Regions from separate parts of the Rhodopseudomonas sp. WA056 genome, predicted to be linked through region 3. Evidence: riboswitches for the same ligand, from Rfam matches in the RefSeq annotation. Region 3 holds a riboswitch; each other region holds the start of a gene.
The links. Region 3 has a riboswitch for cobalamin ahead of DU475_RS18600 (DUF1636 domain-containing protein). Riboswitches for the same ligand answer to the same signal wherever they lie in the genome.
Positions count from the first base shown of each region.

Region 1 (4,663 bases), on a different contig from region 3:
CCCGGCACCCAGCCGGAGGCCTCCCCGATGGCAGCACGTCACAAGCACCGTTCAGAGCGGCGCCACTTCATCCCGCACTGATCTGGCGAATGTGCCGCGCTGCCTCGACCATATTGATGAGCGCCCCCTGGACCTCGTCCCAGCCACGCGTCTTCAATCCGCAATCCGGATTGACCCACAATTGCCCGTCGGACAGCCGCTGCCGCGCGAGCTGAAGCAGCGTCGTCATCTCCTCGACCGACGGCACCCGGGGCGAATGAATATCGTAGACTCCGGGACCGATCTCGTTCGGGTACTTGTAGGTCTTGAACGCGTCGAGCAGCTCCATCTTCGAGCGCGACGTCTCGATCGAGATCACATCGGCGTCCATCGCGGCAATCGCGTCGATGATGTCGTTGAACTCCGAGTAGCACATGTGCGTATGGATCTGGGTCTCGTCCATGACGCCGGACGAGCACAGCCGGAAGCACTCGACCGCCCAATCGAGATACCCCTTCCATTCGGAGCGGCGCAGCGGCAAGCCTTCGCGCAGCGCCGCCTCGTCGATCTGGATCATCGTGGCGCCGGCCTGTTCGAGATCGCCGACTTCGTCGCGGATGGCGAGCGCGATCTGGCGGCACGCCGTGCTGCGCGGAACGTCGTCGCGGACGAACGACCAGTTCAGGATCGTCACCGGTCCGGTGAGCATGCCCTTCATCGGCTTGGCCGTGAGCGACTGCGCGTACTTCCACCAGCCGACCGTCATCGGCTTCGGCCGCGACACGTCGCCGAACAGGATCGGCGGCCGCACGCAGCGCGAGCCATAGCTCTGCACCCACCCCTCCTTGGTGAAGGCGAAGCCGGAGAGTTGCTCGCCGAAATACTGCACCATATCGTTGCGTTCGAACTCGCCGTGGACCAGGACGTCGAGGCCGACCTTCTCCTGCCACTGAATCGCCCGGGCGGTCTCGCCGCGCAGGAACGTGTTGTAGTCCGCATCCGAGATCGCGCCCTTGGCATGAGCGGCGCGGACCTGGCGGATCTGGGCGGTCTGCGGAAACGACCCGATCGTGGTAGTCGGAAACGCCGGCAGCTGTAGCCGCTGATGCTGCAATGTCGCACGCGCAGCAAACCCGCTGTTGCGATGGATCATCGCGTCGGTCACCGCCGCGGCGCGGCCGATCACCGCGACGTCGTGCACTTTGGGCGACTTGCGCCGCGTCGCGGCCGCCTTGGCCGAGGCGGACAACTGGTCGTGCACCGCGGCCCGGTCGCCGCTCAAGGCCCTGCCCAGTGTCGACAGCTCGCCCATCTTCTGCAGCGAGAACGACAGCCAGCTCTTCAGGTCCGGATCGAGGCCGGCTTCGAGTTCGAGATCGACCGGCACATGCAGCAGCGAACACGACGGCGCCAGTTGCACGCGGTCGAGCCCACGCTGCTGCACGATCGGTTCGAGGCGATCGAGCAGATCGGGCAAATCAGCGCGCCAGACATTGCGCCCGTCGATAATGCCGAGCGACAGCACCAGATCCTTCGGACCCTTCGCGATCACAGCGTTGATCTGCTTCGGCGCCCGCACCAGGTCGAGATGCAGACCCGCGATCGGTAGCGCCAGCGCGGTCTCGAGATTGTCGCCGAGCCCGCCGAAATAGGTCGTCAGCATGATATCGAGATGCGGCAGCTCGCGCGCGATCTGGCCGTAGGCATCGCGAAACGCCAGGCGCTCGCGATCGTCGAGATCGAGCACCAGCGCCGGCTCGTCGAGCTGAACCCACTTCGCCCCCTCCGCCGCGAGCCGGCCGAGGATCTCGATGTAGACCGGCACCAGCTTCGACAGCAGCGACAGGACGTCGAAGTCGGCATCCGCGCACTTGCCGAGCTTCAGATAGGTGACCGGCCCGAGCAGCACCGGACGGGTGTCGTAGCCGAGCGCCTTGGCCTCGCGATATTCCTCGAGCGGCTTGAGCGATACGAGCTGGAAGCTCTGCCCGGCGGAAAATTCAGGCACCATGTAGTGGTAGTTGGTGTCGAACCACTTGGTCATCTCCTGCGCCGGGACGCCCTGCGGTGCAGAATCGCCGTGGTGATGACCATTGGCGCAACCATGCCCTGCGATTTCGGCCTGGGTGCCGCGCGCCATGGCGAAATAGGTAGCAAGTGAGACCGGCCCCCCTCTCCACCCATAGATCTCGGGAATCGCGCCGACCATCACGCTGGTGTCGAGGACCTGATCGTAGAGCGAGAAGTCGTTCGACGGAATCACGCTGACGCCGCGCGCTTTTTGCCGCGCCCAGTTCGCCGCGCGCAACGCGGCCGCAACTCGCAGCAGGTCGGCTTCCGTCGACTTGCCGGCCCAGAAACTTTCGAGTGCGGATTTCAGCTCGCGCCGCGGCCCGATCCGCGGTGTGCCGAGTGTGGCGACGGCAAGAGACGTAGTAGTTGTGAGAGAAGACATGGCTCAACCCCAAAAGTTGGGGGCAAGGCCTAGCGACGCGGCATGATTCCCCGAACCGCAAGCACGGCGGGGCCACAAGCGCACCACCGGGGCACCCCGCCCGTGGACGTTTCGTTCGACGAGGCAGGTCTCCTGGCTCGCGGGTCATCGCCTTCGTTCGACCTTCCCGGGATCGCTCCCAGTGGCTTTGCTGAACGTCGGCTCGCCGCTGACAGTTGCGGGGGCAGCGCCGGCCTTGCACCGGCTTCCCTCTTAGCTCCGGACGATACGATCCGAAGAACCTCGACGGCGATCACTATGGCGAGGATGATCCAAGGCTGTCAAGCGATCCACGCTTCGATCATCTCAACTAATTAGTTTCCCCCGCGCAAGACGCGCAGCAACAGGCAGAAAGACTCTGTCCTACCGAACCGGAGCTATCAGCTTCCGCCGCTCGGGACGCGACATCGGCTTGCTACCCGCCGATTCCGTCTCTCGCCTATGATCCGGCCGACGCCGGCGCGATCGATCGAACGATCGACGCATCCAGCGCCTCGAAGCGGTCGAGCCCGAGCGTGTCGTACAGCTCGGCGCGGGTCTGCATCTCGCCGAGCATCGCTTGCGTGCTGCCGTCCCGCCGCAACGTCGCATAGAGCTTCTGTTGCGCCTTGTTGGCGACGCGCAGCGACGACACCGGCCAGATCACCATCCGGTAGCCCATCTGCTGAAACTCGTCGGCGGTGAAGAACGGAGTCCGGCCGAATTCGGTCATGTTGGCGAGCAGCGGCACGCCCGGCATCCGAGCAGCGAATTCGCGGAACATCTCGGCCGTGGTCAGCGCCTCGGGAAAGATCGCGTCGGCTCCGGCCTCGATGTACAGCCTGGCGCGCGCCACCGCGCCGTCGATGCCTTCGCTCGCCGCCGCGTCAGTCCGTGCGATCAGATAGAGATGTCGTCGCGCCTTCGCCGCGGCGGCGACCTTGGCGGCCATGTCGTTCGCGTCGGCGAGCTTCTTGTCGTTGAGATGGCCGCACTTCTTCGGCAGGAGCTGATCCTCGATATGAACCGCCCCCGCGCCGGCATCCTCGAAGGTGCGGACCATGTGCATGACGTTGAGGGCCTCGCCGTACCCGGTGTCGCCATCGACCAGGGTGGGAAGGCCGCCTGCCCGCGCGATCTGCCGGATGAAGAACGCCACCTCGTCGACCGTGATCATCCCGAGGTCGGGAATCCCCATCGACGCGGTCATCGCGGCGCCCGACAGATACAACGCCTCGAAGCCGGCGGCACGCGCCTGCAGTGCGGCCATGCCATTGTGCGCGCCCGGCATCCGGACGATGCCGCCGCGCTCGATCAGCGAGCGGAACCGCACGCCTGCGGGGTCGGTGGGGAGATCGGCAGCAACGAGATACGGCATGGTTTCACTTTCAGGCATGACAAGAAGACGGCGCGTGGCCGCGTTGTTCGATCGGCACGAACAGACGATTCTCCGGTCCGACGTAGTTCGCGGTCGGGCGGATGATCTTGTTGTCCTGCCGCTGCTCGATGATGTGGGCGCTCCATCCCGCCGTCCGTGAGATCACGAACAACGGCGTGAACAGCGAGGTCGGCACGCCCATCGCGTGATAGGAGACGGCGCTGAACCAGTCGAGATTGGCAAACATCTTCTTGGATTCGTGCATCACCGCCTCGATCCGGTCGGCGATCTCGAACATCTTCACCGATCCGGCCTCGACCGAAAGCCGCCGCGCGACTTCCTTGATCACGCGGTTGCGCGGGTCGGCGATGGTGTAGACCGGGTGGCCGAACCCGATCACCACCTCCTTCGCAGCCACTCGACGGCGGATGTCGGCCTCCGCCTCCTCGGGAGTCGCGTATCGCTTCTGGATTTCGAACGCCGCTTCGTTGGCGCCGCCGTGCTTGGGACCACGCAGCGCTCCGATCGCGCCGGCGATCGCCGAGTAGAAGTCGGCGCCGGTCCCGGCGATGCAGCGCGCCGTGAAGGTCGAGGCGTTGAACTCGTGCTCGGCATACAGGTTCAGCGAAGTATGCATCGCGCGGACGTGGGACTCTCGCGGTTTGGTCCGGTGCAGCAGATGCAGAAAGTGACCGCCGATGCTGTCGTCGTCGGTCTCGACCTCGATGCGGCGGCCGGTGTGGGCGAAGTGGTACCAGTACAGCAGCATCGAGCCGAACGAGGCCAACAGCCGGTCGGCAATGTCACGCGCCCCCGGATGATTGAGGTCGCCC
Region 1 is NZ_QPFS01000024.1:4,715-9,377, reverse strand. It holds gene metE (5-methyltetrahydropteroyltriglutamate--homocysteine S-methyltransferase) at 68-2,434, opposite strand; cobalamin riboswitch at 2,540-2,734, opposite strand; gene prpB (methylisocitrate lyase) at 2,913-3,830, opposite strand; gene prpC (bifunctional 2-methylcitrate synthase/citrate synthase) at 3,841-4,663, opposite strand, start outside.
Region 1: it holds a riboswitch for cobalamin, as region 3 does, so the genes downstream of both, metE (5-methyltetrahydropteroyltriglutamate--homocysteine S-methyltransferase) here and DU475_RS18600 (DUF1636 domain-containing protein) in region 3, are expected to answer to the same signal.

Region 2 (4,663 bases), on a different contig from region 3:
CATCTCGGCCTTGCGCTCGCTCATCTTCTGCACGACGACGCCGGAGAACTCCTCGTCGACGTCGATGACGACTTCCTCGACCGGCTCGAGGAGCTGGCCGTTCTCGTCGCGGGTCAGCACCACGCGCGGACGCGACACGCTGAGTTCGAAGCCTTCACGGCGCATGTTCTCGATCAGGATCGCGAGCTGCAATTCGCCGCGGCCCGACACTTCCATCGCGTCCTTGTCGGCGGATTCGACGACGCGCAGCGCGACGTTGCCCTCGGCCTCGCGGAGCAGGCGGTCGCGGATCAGGCGGCTGGTGACCTTGTCGCCTTCGGTGCCGGCGAGCGGCGAGTTGTTGACGATGAACGACATCGACACGGTCGGCGGATCGATCGCCTGGGCCTGGATCGGGGTATCGACCGCCGGATCGCAGAAGGTGTCGGCGACGGTACCCTTGGTCAGGCCGGCGATCGCCACGATGTCACCGGCTTCGGCGATATCGAGCGGCACGCGCTCGAGGCCGCGAAACGCCAGGATCTTGCTGATGCGGCCCTGCTCGACCAGCTTGCCGTCGCGCGACAGCACCTTGACGGCCTGGTTCGGCTTCACCGTGCCCGACGCGATGCGGCCGGTGATGATGCGGCCGAGATAGGGGTTGGCTTCCAGGATGGTGCCGAGCAGCCGGAACGGGCCTTCCTCGACCACCGGGGCGTGGACATGCTTGAGCACCAGCTCGAACAGCGGCTTCATGCCTTCCGAGTGGTCGCCGTCCGGCTTGTCGGACATCCAGCCGTTCTTGCCGGAGCCGTACAGGATCGGGAAGTCGAGCTGTTCGTCGGTGGCGTCGAGCGCGGCGAACAGGTCGAACACCTCGTTGACCACTTCGGTGACGCGGGCGTCGGAGCGGTCGACCTTGTTGATCGCGACGATCGGCTTGAGGCCGAGCTTCAGCGCCTTGCCGACCACGAATTTGGTCTGCGGCATCGGGCCTTCGGCGGCGTCGACCAGCACGATCACGCCGTCGACCATCGACAGGATGCGCTCGACTTCGCCGCCGAAGTCGGCGTGTCCGGGCGTGTCGACGATGTTGATGTGAGTGTCGCCCCAGACCACCGAGGTGCACTTCGCCAGAATGGTGATGCCGCGCTCGCGTTCGAGATCGTTCGAATCCATCGCCCGTTCGACCTGGCGCTGGTTGTCGCGATAGGTACCGGACTGCTGCAGCAGCTTGTCGACCAGGGTGGTCTTGCCGTGGTCAACGTGGGCGATAATGGCGATATTACGGAGTGTCATGGCTCTCTGTCGGTCCTGCGGGCGTTGCCTGAATTCAGCGCGATACAGGCACACTGCGGAATGCGCCAAAGGACGCGCCGCAACCAGCCTGTGTCTGAAACGCGCCGGGCAATCGCAATCTGAAATCGCAACAAACAGGCCCGGTCGAACAGGACCGGGCACCAGCACGCGTTGCGACGCAATATACGCAGAAATCGCGAAATCACAATGACGGTTGCGGCCGCACAGACCGTCTTTGATGCGGGCGTGGTCGAGGACCAGCGCGTCGGCTGACTGACCAGCAGCCGGGAGGGCTTGACCCAGAATGGTAATGTTATAACGTTACCTTCATCGTCGCTCTGACAGGTAAATCCATAGTGCAGCCGCTAACCCTCGGATCGATTGGATTTTTCTCTCCCCGTTCGTTGACAGCGTTGCCCGATGTCTTCTACCGTGCCCAGCGACGGTTCCCGAAAGGGATCAATAGGGAACGCGGTGCGGGTCTTCGGGCCCTATTCCGCGGCTGCCCCCGCAACTGTAAGCGGCGAGCCATTCGCCACACGCCACTGGGGCTTTGGTCCTGGGAAGGCGGTGAATGGCGGCGACCCGCGAGCCAGGAGACCTGCCGTCAGTCGTGGTCACACGCGAACACATTGGGCGGGGTGTCCTGGTGCGTGTCGAACCGTAGCCCGCAAGAAGGCTGCGGCAGACCTGTTTCGCGGTGACGTGCCACGTTAGCCGCGAGCCAAGAAAATGACTCCCGCCGTTCTGCCTCTCGGGCGCAATCGTCGCCTGCTGTCGTCTGTCGCCCTCGTCCCTCTGCTCTGGCCGGTCGACGGTCTTGCGCAAACCGCCTCGGCCAATCCGCGCGGTCTCGACCCGATCGTGGTCGAGGGCCAGACCGTACGGCCGTCGAAGCCGCGGCAGGCGGCCAATGCCGGATCGTCGCGCCAGCGCCGCGCAGCGTCGCGTCCCGCCGCCGCCCCGGCCCCCGCGCCGGTCGAGACCGCGGCGAACCGCGCGGCGACTTCGCCCACCTTCAATCTCGGCACCCCGGCCTCGACCGGCAGCCGGCTCGGCCTGACGCCGCTGCAAACGCCGGCCAGCGTCGAGGTGATTCGCGCCGAAACCATCGCCGAGCGCGGCCAGCACAACGTCATCGATGCGGTGACGCAGAACGCCACCGGCTTCACCGCGAGCCCGGCCCCGGGCAATGGCGGCCTGTCCTTCGCCACCCGCGGCTTCACCGGCAACGGCACCGTGATGTCGCTGTACGACGGCACCCGGATGTATGTCGGCTCGGGCACCATGACGTTCCCGTTCGACACCTGGACGGCACAGCGCATCGAGGTGCTGCGCGGCCCGGCCTCGGTGATGTACGGCGAAGGCGCGATCGGCGGCGCGGTCAACGTGATCTCGAAGAAGCCGCTCGACGTGCAGCGCAACGAGGCCGAGATCTCGCTGGACACCAATCTGCTGCGGCGCCTCGCCGTCGACTCAGGCGGCCCGATCAATTCGAACGTGACCTATCGGCTGGCGGCGATCGGCAACATGTCGGACGGTTGGGTGGATCGTGACACAATGTCGAACGTCGCGGTGTCGGGCTCGGTGCGGGTGCAGGCCGCCGACAATCTCGCCTTCACACTGAGCGAAGATTATGCCGACCGCAGCCCGTCGCGTTATTTCGGCACGCCGCTGGTGAACGGCCGGATCGACGAGTCGCTGCGTTTCAAGAACTACAATGTCGGCGACTCCAGCATCCGCTATCGCGACAACTGGACCCAGTTCAAGACCGAGTGGGACGTCGCCGAAGGCGTCTCGGTCAAGAACGTCACCTATTATCTCAGCAGCCACCGCCACTGGAAGGACGTCGAGAGCTACGCCTACAGCCCGACCACCGGCAACATCAACCGCAGCTCCTATATCGAGATCTTCCACGACCAGGAGCAGGTCGGCAATCGCTTCGACACCACCTTCAAGGGCCACCTGTTCGGCCTCGCCAACCAGTTCGTCGCCGGCTTCGACGTCAACCGCATCACCTTCACCCACACCAACAACTCGCCTTATGCCGGCAATTCGTCGGTGAACCCCTACAGCTTCGATCCGGGCAACTTCCTGTGGGTCAGCTCGACCCGGCCGAGCTTCCACACCCAGACGACGCAATACGGTCTGTTCGCCGAGAACCGCCTCAGCCTGACCGATCAGCTCGCGGTGATCGGCGGCGTCCGCTCCGATCACCCGACGGTCGAGCGCACCGATTTCCTCACCCCGGCGAACAGCTTCGAGAAGACCTACTCGGCGCCGAGCTGGCGGGTCGGTGTGGTGTACAACCCGATTCCGGATCTGTCGCTGTACGGCCAGTATGCGACCGCGGTCGATCCCGTCACCAACCTGATCACCATGACCGGGGTAAACCGCGACTTCGCGCTGTCGACCGGCAAGCAAATCGAGGTCGGCATCAAGCAGCAGCTCGCCGGCGGCCGCGCCGAATGGACGCTGTCGGCGTATCAGATCGTCAAGAACAACCTGCTGGCGCGCGATCCGCAGAATCCCGCCAACACCAACCCGCTGCAGATCGGCCAGCAATCGTCGCGCGGCATCGAAGCCTCGGCTGGCCTCAAGGTCACCGACACGCTGCGGCTCGACGCCAACGTCGCGTGGCTGCGGGCCAAATACGACGACTTCACCCAGGTGGTCGGCGGCCAGGTGGTAAACTACGCCGGCAACGTTCCGGCCAACGTGCCGCAGGTGGTCAGCAACATCTGGGCGACCTGGGCGTTCGCGCCGGGCTGGTCGGCCAATGCCGGCGTGCAGCTCGTCGGCGACACCTGGGCCGACAACGCCAACACCCTGGTGCGGCCCGCCTATAACGTCGTCAATGCCGGCCTGATGTGGAAGCCGGATGCTCGGCAGACGCTGGCACTCCGGGTCTACAATCTGTTCGACACCGTCTACGCAACCTCCGGCGGCACGTCGCAGTGGATCCTCGGCATGCCGCGCACCGCGGAACTGTCCTACAACGTGAAGTTCTAAAGCGATGCAAAGCGTCGTCAGGCGCGGCAAGCGGTGGCTGTATCTCGGCCACCGCTGGCTCGGCATCGCCGGGTGTCTGCTGTTCGCGATGTGGTTCATCTCCGGCGTGGTGATGATGTACGTCGCGTTTCCGCATCTCGACAAACAGGAGCGCTGGGCGGCTCTGCCCGATCTCGCCTGGCAGCGCGTCACGCTGTCGCCCGATCAGGCGATGCAGGTGGCCGGCGCCAAGGCCTATCCGCGCGAGCTGCGGCTGGTGATGCTCGATACCGAACCGGTGTACCGGCTGCTCGACTGGAGCGGCCGGCGCACCACTGTGTCGGCGATCGATGGCCGCAAGATCGATCAGGTCAGCGCCGATCAGGCGCTGGGA
Region 2 is NZ_QPFS01000016.1:21,922-26,584, forward strand. It holds gene typA (translational GTPase TypA) at 1-1,278, opposite strand, end outside; cobalamin riboswitch at 1,705-1,901, shown strand; gene DU475_RS05550 (TonB-dependent receptor) at 2,011-4,290, shown strand; gene DU475_RS05555 (PepSY domain-containing protein) at 4,295-4,663, shown strand, end outside.
Region 2: it holds a riboswitch for cobalamin, as region 3 does, so the genes downstream of both, DU475_RS05550 (TonB-dependent receptor) here and DU475_RS18600 (DUF1636 domain-containing protein) in region 3, are expected to answer to the same signal.

Region 3 (4,663 bases):
AGTTTAGCGTACAGCGCCGCACGGTCGCCCTGATACGCGGTCGCTGCCACCTCGTTGCAGCGCAGGAAGTTGGCGCGGATCCGCGCCCGCGTCTCGGCCGAGTCGACGCTGATCCAGCGCCACGGCTGGCTGTTGCCGACCGAGGGGGCAAGCTGGGCCAGATCGAGCAGTTGTTCGATCAGCTCCGGCGCCACGGAATCGGTCTTGAAGCGGCGGACGTCGCGGCGCCACGCGATCAGTTCGGCGAATTTGTCGCGAAACGCTTCATCGAACACCGGCGGATTGGCGTTGGCGGCGGCGATCTCGGCCGGATCGGTCATCGCCACCAGTCTGTTCAGCGTCGAGCTCATAGTTTGCCTGCGAGCACGTCGGAGAGATCGGCGACGTCGGTGAGCAGCCGCGAAGCGGCGCGCAGCAGCGGCACCGCAAGGATCGCCCCGGTGCCTTCGCCGAGCCGCAGCCGCAGATCGAGCAGCGGCGCGGCATCCATCGCCTGCAGCGCGAGATCGTGGCCGCGCTCGGCGGAGCGGTGGGCGAATACGCAATAGTCGCGGGCTTCCGGCGCCAGCCGCACCGCGACCAGCGCCGCGGCGGTGGCGATGAAGCCGTCGACGATCACCGGACGGCGCTGCGCGGCGGCGCCCAGCACCGCGCCGGCCATCATGGCGATCTCCAGCCCGCCGAATTCGGCCAGCACTTCGAGCGGTGCGGTGGCGGTGCTGCGCATCGCCGCCTTTTCGATCGCCGCCTTCTTCTTGACCATCCCGTCGGCGTCCTGGCCGGCGCCGATGCCGATGCTCTGGTCGAGCGGGGCCGGACCGAGCCGATGCAGCAGCAACGACGATGAAGCCGTATTGCCGATCCCCATTTCGCCGAGCGCGATCACGTCCGCGCCCGCAGCGATCTCGGCACGCGCCAGCTCGGCGCCGCGATCGAGCGCCTGGCAGGCCTCCGCGATGCTCATCGCCGGCTGACGCGCCGCGTTGGCTGTTCCCATCCGGATCTTGGCGTCGATCAGGTCGGGATGTTTCGGCAGTTCGGCGGCGACGCCGGCATCGATCACCCGGACATCGACATGGTTGGCCGCCGCGAACGCATTGGCGGTGGCCTTGCCGGCCAGATAGGTCATCACCATCGCCACCGTCACGGCGGACGGATATTGCGACACGCCTTCTTCGGTCAGGCCGTGGTCGCCGGCGAACACCATCAGCACCGCGTTGTCGGCGCGCGGCGGCTGCGGATGTCGCATCAAAGCCAGCTCGATCGCGAGGTCTTCGATCCGCCCGAGCGAGCCGAGCGGCTTGGCCTTGCCGTCCACCCGCGCCCGCAAGGTTGCTTTCAGCGTCGGGTCGACCGGGGTGATCGAGGGCGGCTGCCAGGTGACGAGGGTGTCGGTCGGCATCGGATGGTCCTTTGGTTCGGCAAGGCGCGCAACTGACGTAACCGCGCAAGTCCGGTCAACACCACCTTCGCGTTGTTGACCCGCAACAGCGTCGCAGCTAGCGTGCGCCGCGATGGTCCTTCCGTAAGGAAGGTGAAAAGGGAAGCCGGTGGGAGACGCGGTGCGTCTCGATCCCGGAGCTGCCCCCGCAACTGTAAGCGACGAGCCATCGCCGAGGCCACTGGGAAATCCTGGGAAGGCGGCGAATGGCGGCGACTCGCGAGCCAGGAGACCTGCCATCGCGTATTGTGCTTTGAAGGCGTCGTCGGGGCGGGGTGCACCGGACGGAAGCAGTGCGGACGGCAAAGGCCTCTCCCGCGCGTTCCGACAAAGCTCGATAGCTGACGCGATGATTCGAGCCCGATGGATTCCGAGCCCCATGCCGATGTGAGCGCCGATCCGCCGCGCGTGCTGCCTGGCGCGCCGGTGATGGTCAGCGTCTGCACCACCTGCAAGACGATCGACGGCGTCGCCGTCGGCGCTCCGATGCTGGAGGCGGTCCGCGCCGCGCTGGCGGACGCCGGTTCGGTGCAGGTGCGCGCCGTGCAGTGTCTGTCCGCGTGCAAGCGCGCCGCGACTGTCGCGGTGTCGAGTGCGGGCGGCTACACCTTCGTGTTCGGCGATCTCGACGGTGCCAGCGGCGCCGACGCGGTGGCGACGTTCGTGGCCTCCTATCAGGATAGTCACTACGGCCTGGTGCCATGGCGGCAGCGTCCGGAACTCCTGCGCAAGAGCACGCTCGTCCGCCTGCCGCCGCCGCAATGGTCGCCCGACGATGGGCGGGCGCCGGCATGAGCGCGCTGATCTCCACCCTGGTGCTCGGCGGCGCGCGTTCCGGCAAATCGGTGTTCGGCGAACGGCTGGTCACCAGCAGCGGCCACGCTAAGATTTATCTGGCCACCGCGACCGCCAGCGACGACGAAATGTCCGACCGGATCGCGCATCACCGCGCCCGCCGCGGCGATGGCTGGACCACGATCGAGGAGCCGCTTGGGCTGGTCGATGCGCTGACCCAGCATGCCGGCCGTGGCCGCGCGGTGCTGGTCGATTGCCTGACGCTGTGGCTGTTCAATCTGATGGAAGCCGGTCGCGATCCCGAGGTCGAGGCGAGGCGGCTGGCGCGCTATCTCGGCGTCGCCGCCGGTCCGATCGTGCTCGTCTCCAACGAAGTCGGCCTCGGCCTGGTGCCGGAGACGCCGCTCGGCCGCGCCTTCCGCGACGCGCAGGGCCGTCTCAACCAGACCGTCGCCGCAGCCGTGCCCGACGTCGCCTTCATCGCCGCCGGCCTGCCGCTGTGGCTGAAACGCCAAACAGGAGAGTAGTTCATGACCGACCGCGTTCCCGTCACGGTGCTCACCGGTTTTCTTGGCGCCGGCAAGACTACGCTGCTGCGCGCGCTGCTCAATCAGTCGAGCGGCCGCCGCATCGCGGTGATCGTCAATGAATTCGGCGATGCCGGTTTCGACGGCTCGCTGGTCGAGGATTGCGGCGCGTCGGTGTGCGCACCGGGCGACATCGTCGAGCTGACCAACGGCTGCATCTGCTGCACCGTGGCCGATGATTTCATCCCGACCATGGAGAAGCTGCTGAACCGAGACACGCCGCTCGACGCGATCGTGATCGAGACCTCCGGCCTGGCGCTGCCGCAGCCTCTCCTCAAGGCGTTCGCCTGGCCGGCAGTGAAGACCCGCGCCACCGCCGACGGCGTCGTCACGGTGGTCGACGCGCTGGCGCTGAGCGAAGGGCGCGTGCCGCTCGACGACGACGCCGTGAAGGCGCAGCGCGACGCCACGCATGACGATCCGATCGAGGAAGTGTTCGAGGATCAGCTCGCCTGCGCCGATCTGGTGGTGCTGTCGAAGAGCGATTTGGTGGCGCCCGATCAGCTTGCCGCGCTCGAGGCCAAGCTGGCGAGCCGGGTACGGCCGAACGTCCGCATCGTGCGGTCGCATGGCACGCTGGCGCCGTCGGTGCTGATCGGGCTCGATGCCGAAGCCGAGAATGATCTTGCATCCCGCACTGGCCATCACGCCGAAGGCGAGGAACACGATCACGATGATTTCGACTCGCTGGTGATCACCCCGCAGCCGGCGGAGACGCTGGACGCCATGAAGGCGCGGGTCGGCGATGCGCTCGGGCTCGACGGCGTGCTGCGCGTCAAGGGCCATGCCCGTGTCGCCGGCAAGCCGGCCCCGGTCGTGGTGCAGGCGGTCGGCTCGCGGATCGATCTCGCTTTCGCCCGTCCCGACGCCGAGCGCCCGGACCATCTGGTGGTGATCGGCCTCAAAGGCTTCGATGCCGACGCCGCCCGCCGCGCGCTGGCGGGGTAGTTCATGTCGTCTTCCGTCATTGCGAGCGAAGCGAAGCAATCCAGGAGCTCCGGACCGGGAGCTGGATTGCTTCGTCGCTTCGCTCCTCGCAATGACGGGGAGAGCGCGGTGCTCGTGCCACCAAGGCCCCTCGTATGCACCTGAAGCTCGACACCAGCGTCAGCATCGACGACGGCGACGTTGCGCGCGATCTTGGTCAGGCGACGGCCGATATCGTGGTGCTGTCGGCGGCCGACAGCGATCTGGCAGCGTTCGGCGCGGCGCGCGACGCGATGCCGGACGACTATCCGACCCTCCAGCTCACCAATTTCCTGGCGCTCGGCCATCCGGCGTCGGTTGATCTCTATGTCGAGCGCACGCTGGCGAAGGCCAAGCTGGTCATCCTGCGGATGCTTGGCGGCGAGGCCTATTGGCCGCACGGCGTCGACAGCCTGCGGCGCGATGCGCTGGCGCGTGGCGCACAGTTCGTCTGCATTCCGGGTGAGATGGAGTGGAACGCGGAGCTGGCTGCGCGCAGCACCGCCGATCTCGACGACGCTCACGCGCTGTGGCGCTATTGCAGTGAGGGTGGTGCCGACAATATTCGCCTGGCGCTGCGCTACGCCGCCTGGATGATCCTGCGTGACGACTGCCCGCCGCCGCCGCGGCCGATGCCGGCCGCTGGTTTCTGGCCGGCCGAGCCGCCCCCATCGCAGCGCCGCCGCGCGCTGGTGATCTTCTATCGTGCCCTGGCGGCGAGCGGCGATACCGCGGCGATTGCGGCGCTGCGTGACGCTCTCGCCGCGCGTGACTTCGATCCAACCTGCATCTTCGTGACCAGCTTGAAGGATGCGCGCTCGATCGCATTCCTGCGCAGCGTGCTGACCGCGACGCCGCCGGACGTCATCATCAA
Region 3 is NZ_QPFS01000110.1:11,624-16,286, reverse strand. It holds partial or broken gene DU475_RS18610 (nitroreductase family protein) at 1-350, opposite strand, end outside; gene cobT (nicotinate-nucleotide--dimethylbenzimidazole phosphoribosyltransferase) at 347-1,402, opposite strand; cobalamin riboswitch at 1,499-1,696, shown strand; gene DU475_RS18600 (DUF1636 domain-containing protein) at 1,805-2,236, shown strand; gene cobU (bifunctional adenosylcobinamide kinase/adenosylcobinamide-phosphate guanylyltransferase) at 2,233-2,763, shown strand; gene cobW (cobalamin biosynthesis protein CobW) at 2,767-3,771, shown strand; gene cobN (cobaltochelatase subunit CobN) at 3,906-4,663, shown strand, end outside.

Region 4 (4,663 bases), on a different contig from region 3:
AGCGGAACGAGGTCTCGTCGGGAGCCGGGGTCGTCACCATCGGCGGCGAGCGTCATTCGTCGCGCGCGACGGCATCGGACTCCCTCCCCTGTCCGGCGTTCGCCGCCGGCCGTGTTGGTGCGCGGTCAGACGCCGCGATCGGACAGTTCGGTGGCGGCCAGGGCCGCACGTCTTCGTATCTTCGACCAGCCGGTGACGGCCAGCACGATCAGGCCGAGCAACACCGGCGGAAACACCGCGAGATTGACGGTCGCCCAGCCGTAGTCGGCCAGCAATTGGCCGGACGCGAACGAGCCCAGCGCCATCAGGCCGAAGATGATGAAATCATTGACCGCCTGGACCTTGGTCCGCTCGTTCGGCTGGTGGGTTTCCAGCACCAGCGCCGAGGCGCCGACGAACGCCAGGTTCCAGCCGACCCCGATCACGAACAGCGTCGCCCAGAAGTGCGGGGCGGTGACGCCGGTGAGGCCGATGCCGGCGCCGAGCGCCTCCAGGACCAGGCCGGCCGCGACCACGCGCGGCGCGCCGAACTTGATGATCAGCGAGCCGGTGACGAAGCTCGGCGCGTACATCGCCACGATGTGCCATTGCAGGCCGAAATTGGAATCGCCGACGCTCAGCCCGCACATCTGCATCGCCAGCGGCGCCGAGGTCATCACCAAATTCATCATCGGATAGGCGATCGCGCCGCACAGCGCCGCTGCGATGAAGCGCGGCTGCCGCACGATCTCCAGCAGCGGGCGGCCGCCGGCGCGTTCGGCCGGCTTCGGCCTCGGCGCATCGACGCCCCACAGCACCGCCATGGCGATCAGCGCGATCGCCGCCTGCACCACATAGGAGAACGCGAACAGATAGGGCTGCCAGACGTCCATGGTCCATTGCACGAGCTGCGGACCGAGCACGCCGGCGAACACCCCGCCGGCCATCACCCACGACACCGCCTTAGGCCGATAGGCCGCGCTGGCGCCGTCGGCGGCGGCAAACCGGTAGGACTGCGACACCGCGGCGTAGAGCCCGCCGATGAACGTCGCGACGCAGAACAGCAGGAACGAGCCGTACAGGATGGCGACGGCGCCGAGCACGCCGGTGAGCGCGCCGCAGCCGGTGCCGATCATGAAGGCGACGCGCCGGCCGTAGACCCGCGCGATCCAACCGGTCGGCAGCGTGCCGGCGGCGAGGCCGAGCACGTACATCGACAGCGGCACGGTGGCGAGCGACATCTGCGGCGCGAGCTGGGCGCCGATGATCGAGCCGGTGGCGAAGATCACCGCGGCGTTGGCGCCGGTCAGCGCCTGCGCCGCGACCAGCCGCACCACATTGGAACGGGCACGGGCATCGTCTTCGACGATGTCGTTGGCCGTCGCATCGACCATCGGCGGGGATTCTCCTCGCGCCGGCCGACACCGGCCGGCGATTGCGCGCGCATCATAGGGCCGGGCCGGGCGCGATCAACCCGCCGCAGCACCGCCGGCCGCATCGGCCCCCGCCGGTTTTGCCCGTACAAACACCAGGATCAGGTTGTTGGCCGGCATCTCGACGATCTCGCTCAGCGTCAGACCGGCGCCGGCAGCCAGGCGTTCCAGATCCGCCACGTCGCGCACGCCCCATTCCGGATTGGCGTCGCGCAGGCTGGTGTCGAACACCGCATTGCTGAGCGCGGTGTGCCTGCCGTCCTGCTTGAACGGCCCGTACAGCACCAGCATCCCGTCGTGGCGCAGCAGCCTGCCGGCGCCGGCCAGCAGCCCTTCGGCGACGCGCCACGGCGCGATGTGCACGACGTTGGCGCAAAACAGCGCCAGCAGCGGCCCGGGTGCGGTTCCCTCCACCGGCGCGACCGACCAGGCGGGATCGGCCAGATCGATCCGCTGCGGCGGCCGCAGATTGGCCAGCGCCGCATCGGCACGCCACGCGGCAATACTCTCCAGATGCCGGTCGTTGAGATCGCTCGGCCACCACACGATCGACGGATGCTCGCGCGCCAGTGCGGCAATATGCTGGCCGGTGCCGCTGCCGGCTTCGAGCACGTCGCCCTGCCGGCCGGCGAGCAGCCGGGCCAGCACGGCGCGGATCGGCGCGTCATTACGATGAAACGCAGCGGCATCGAGCCGGCCGTCGGGCTCGACGCGCCGTCCATCCTTGCCGAACTCCACCACGAACTCCGCCATCGCCACCTGCCGCATCCGCTATCGTGCGAGGTGTACAGACCCGGCTGTTACACGCAAGTCACAGCCGGTCACAATCCGACCACGATTGGGCCTGTTCGCCGCCATCGGCGAATTGACTCGCGAATCCCGGGACTCCTAGATGGAGGCGACGGTTTCCCGAAAGGGGATGAAAAGGGAATACGGTGCGGACGCAGACACTTTCGCGTTCTAGGCCGTAGCTGTTCCCGCAACTGTAAGCGGATCGTCTTTCGTCGGATGCCACTGGGAACCTCGGTCCTGGGAAGGCGACGGAAGATCAACCGCGAGCCAGGAGACCTGCCGTCATTCGTGGTCACACGCGAAGTTGCCGGCCGGGAATTGCAGGCATTGTCTTCACCGCTTCCGAACAAGCCGGTGAGACCTCGTTCGCTGTGACGTGCCACAGACGTCAGCCGAGGTTGATCCCATGCATTCCCGTCCCGCCGCGCCGCGGCCCTGCTCCGCCCTTTCGCGCGCGCTTCTCGCCTCCACGATTCTGGTGCCTTCACTTTCGCTCATCACGCCTGCCACCGCGCAGGACGTGCTGCCGGAGATCGTCGTCAGCGCCACCGCGACCCGCACCTCCAACGCCATCGTCGGAACGTCGAGCACAGTGATCACCGCCGAAGACATCGCTCGTTCACCGGCCCAAACCGTGCAGGACATCATCGCGCAGACGCCCGGTGTGCAGAGCACGTCGCTGTACGGTGGCGTCAACGGCACCGGCTCCTCGGTCGATCTGCGAGGCTTCGGCGCCACCGCAACCTCAAACACGTTGTTCCTGATCAACGGCCGCCGTCTCAACGACCTCGATCTGCAGGGCATCGACTTGTCGAGCCTCCCGCTGCAATCGATCGAGCGTATCGAGATCACTCGCGGCGGCAGCGGTGCGGTGCTGTACGGCGACAATGCTGTCGGCGGCGTCATCAACATCGTCACCAAGACCGGTGCCGGCGGCCCACCCGCAACGTTCCGCGCCGAAGGCGGCGTCGGTTCATTCAACCAGCGCCTCGCTGCGGTGTCGGCGGCTTTCAATTCTGGCCCATGGTCAACGTCGGCCTTCGCCAATCACGTCCGTACCGACGGTTACCGCGCCAACAACGCGCTGGAACAGAACAACGCGCTCGGCGAACTGCGCTACACCACCGCCGATCTCAGCGCCTTCCTCAATATCTCCGGCGACGACCAGCATCTCGGCCTGCCCGGCTCCCGCACCGTCGATCCGTCGATCGGCGTCAACCAGCTCCAGACCGACCGCCGCGGCACCAACACGCCGTTCGACTATGCGGACAAGCAGGGCGCCAACATCACCGCCGGCTTCACCAAATCACTGTGGGACGGTGCCGAACTGATCGTCGACGGCGGCGTTCGCGACAAGCGTCAGCAGGCCGGCTATTTCGGCAGCTTGCCGCTGTTGAGTTCCCGCGCCAGCGCATTCGACGCACATCTACGGACCTGGTCGATCACGCCGCGGCTGAGCATCAAGAACGCGTTCTTCGGCCTGCCGTCGAAGATCCTCACCGGCCTCGACTATTACGACGCGACCTATGATTCCGACCGCGGCCAGTATCGCGGCACGCCGCCGGTTCACGTCTACAACCTGTCTCAGAAGACCCTGGCCGGCTATTGGCAGCAGACCATCGCCGTCCTGCCGACCACCGACTTCTCCTATGGCGGCCGGGTGCAGAGCGTGAAAGTCGAGGCTAGCGACCGACTCAATCCGCTGGCGCCCGGTTATTTCGGCGAAGCGCAGGCGCTGCCGCTGAACAGCACCGAGACCCAGCATGCCCTGCACGTCGGCCTCGAGCATCGCTTCAACGATGTGTTCAGCGTGTTCGCCCGCGCCGCTCGTGCGTTCCGCACCCCGAATGTCGACGAACGTGTCGCCTCCGGACCGTCCTACGACGCGTTCTTCAATCCGATCCCAGGCACCTTCGCGCTCAAGACCCAGACCTCGGTGGATGTCGAAGGCGGCTTCCGCATCAAGTCAGGTCCGTTCGAGATGCAGACGAGCGTCTACAACATGGATCTGACCAACGAGATCCGCTACGATCCCGTCAACTTCTACAACACCAATCTCGATCCGACCCGCCGTTATGGCGGCGAAACCAGCTCTTCGCTCCGCATCAGCGACTCGCTGTTGCTGCGCAGCGGCGCGGCCTACACCCGCGCGACCTTTCGCGAAGGGCCGTTCTCCGGCAACGACGTGCCGCTGGTGTCGCGCTATACGGCAAATGCCGGCGTGACCTGGAACATCTGGCAGAAATACGTCGTGTTCGATGCCACTGCGCGGGCCTGGAGCAGTCGCTTCATGGACAGCGACAATGCCAACAGCCAGGTCAAGATCCCGGCCAACGGCACCGTCGACGTCAAGCTGAGCGGCGAGATCGACCATTTCTTCTGGTCGCTGAGCGTGATCAACCTGTTCAACGCGCAATACTACGACTATGCGGTGGCCAGCACCTTCACGCCCGGCCGCT
Region 4 is NZ_QPFS01000053.1:25,424-30,086, forward strand. It holds gene DU475_RS12520 (MFS transporter) at 1-40, opposite strand, end outside; gene DU475_RS12525 (MFS transporter) at 126-1,373, opposite strand; gene DU475_RS12530 (DUF938 domain-containing protein) at 1,449-2,165, opposite strand; cobalamin riboswitch at 2,298-2,502, shown strand; gene DU475_RS12535 (TonB-dependent receptor) at 2,611-4,663, shown strand, end outside.
Region 4: it holds a riboswitch for cobalamin, as region 3 does, so the genes downstream of both, DU475_RS12535 (TonB-dependent receptor) here and DU475_RS18600 (DUF1636 domain-containing protein) in region 3, are expected to answer to the same signal.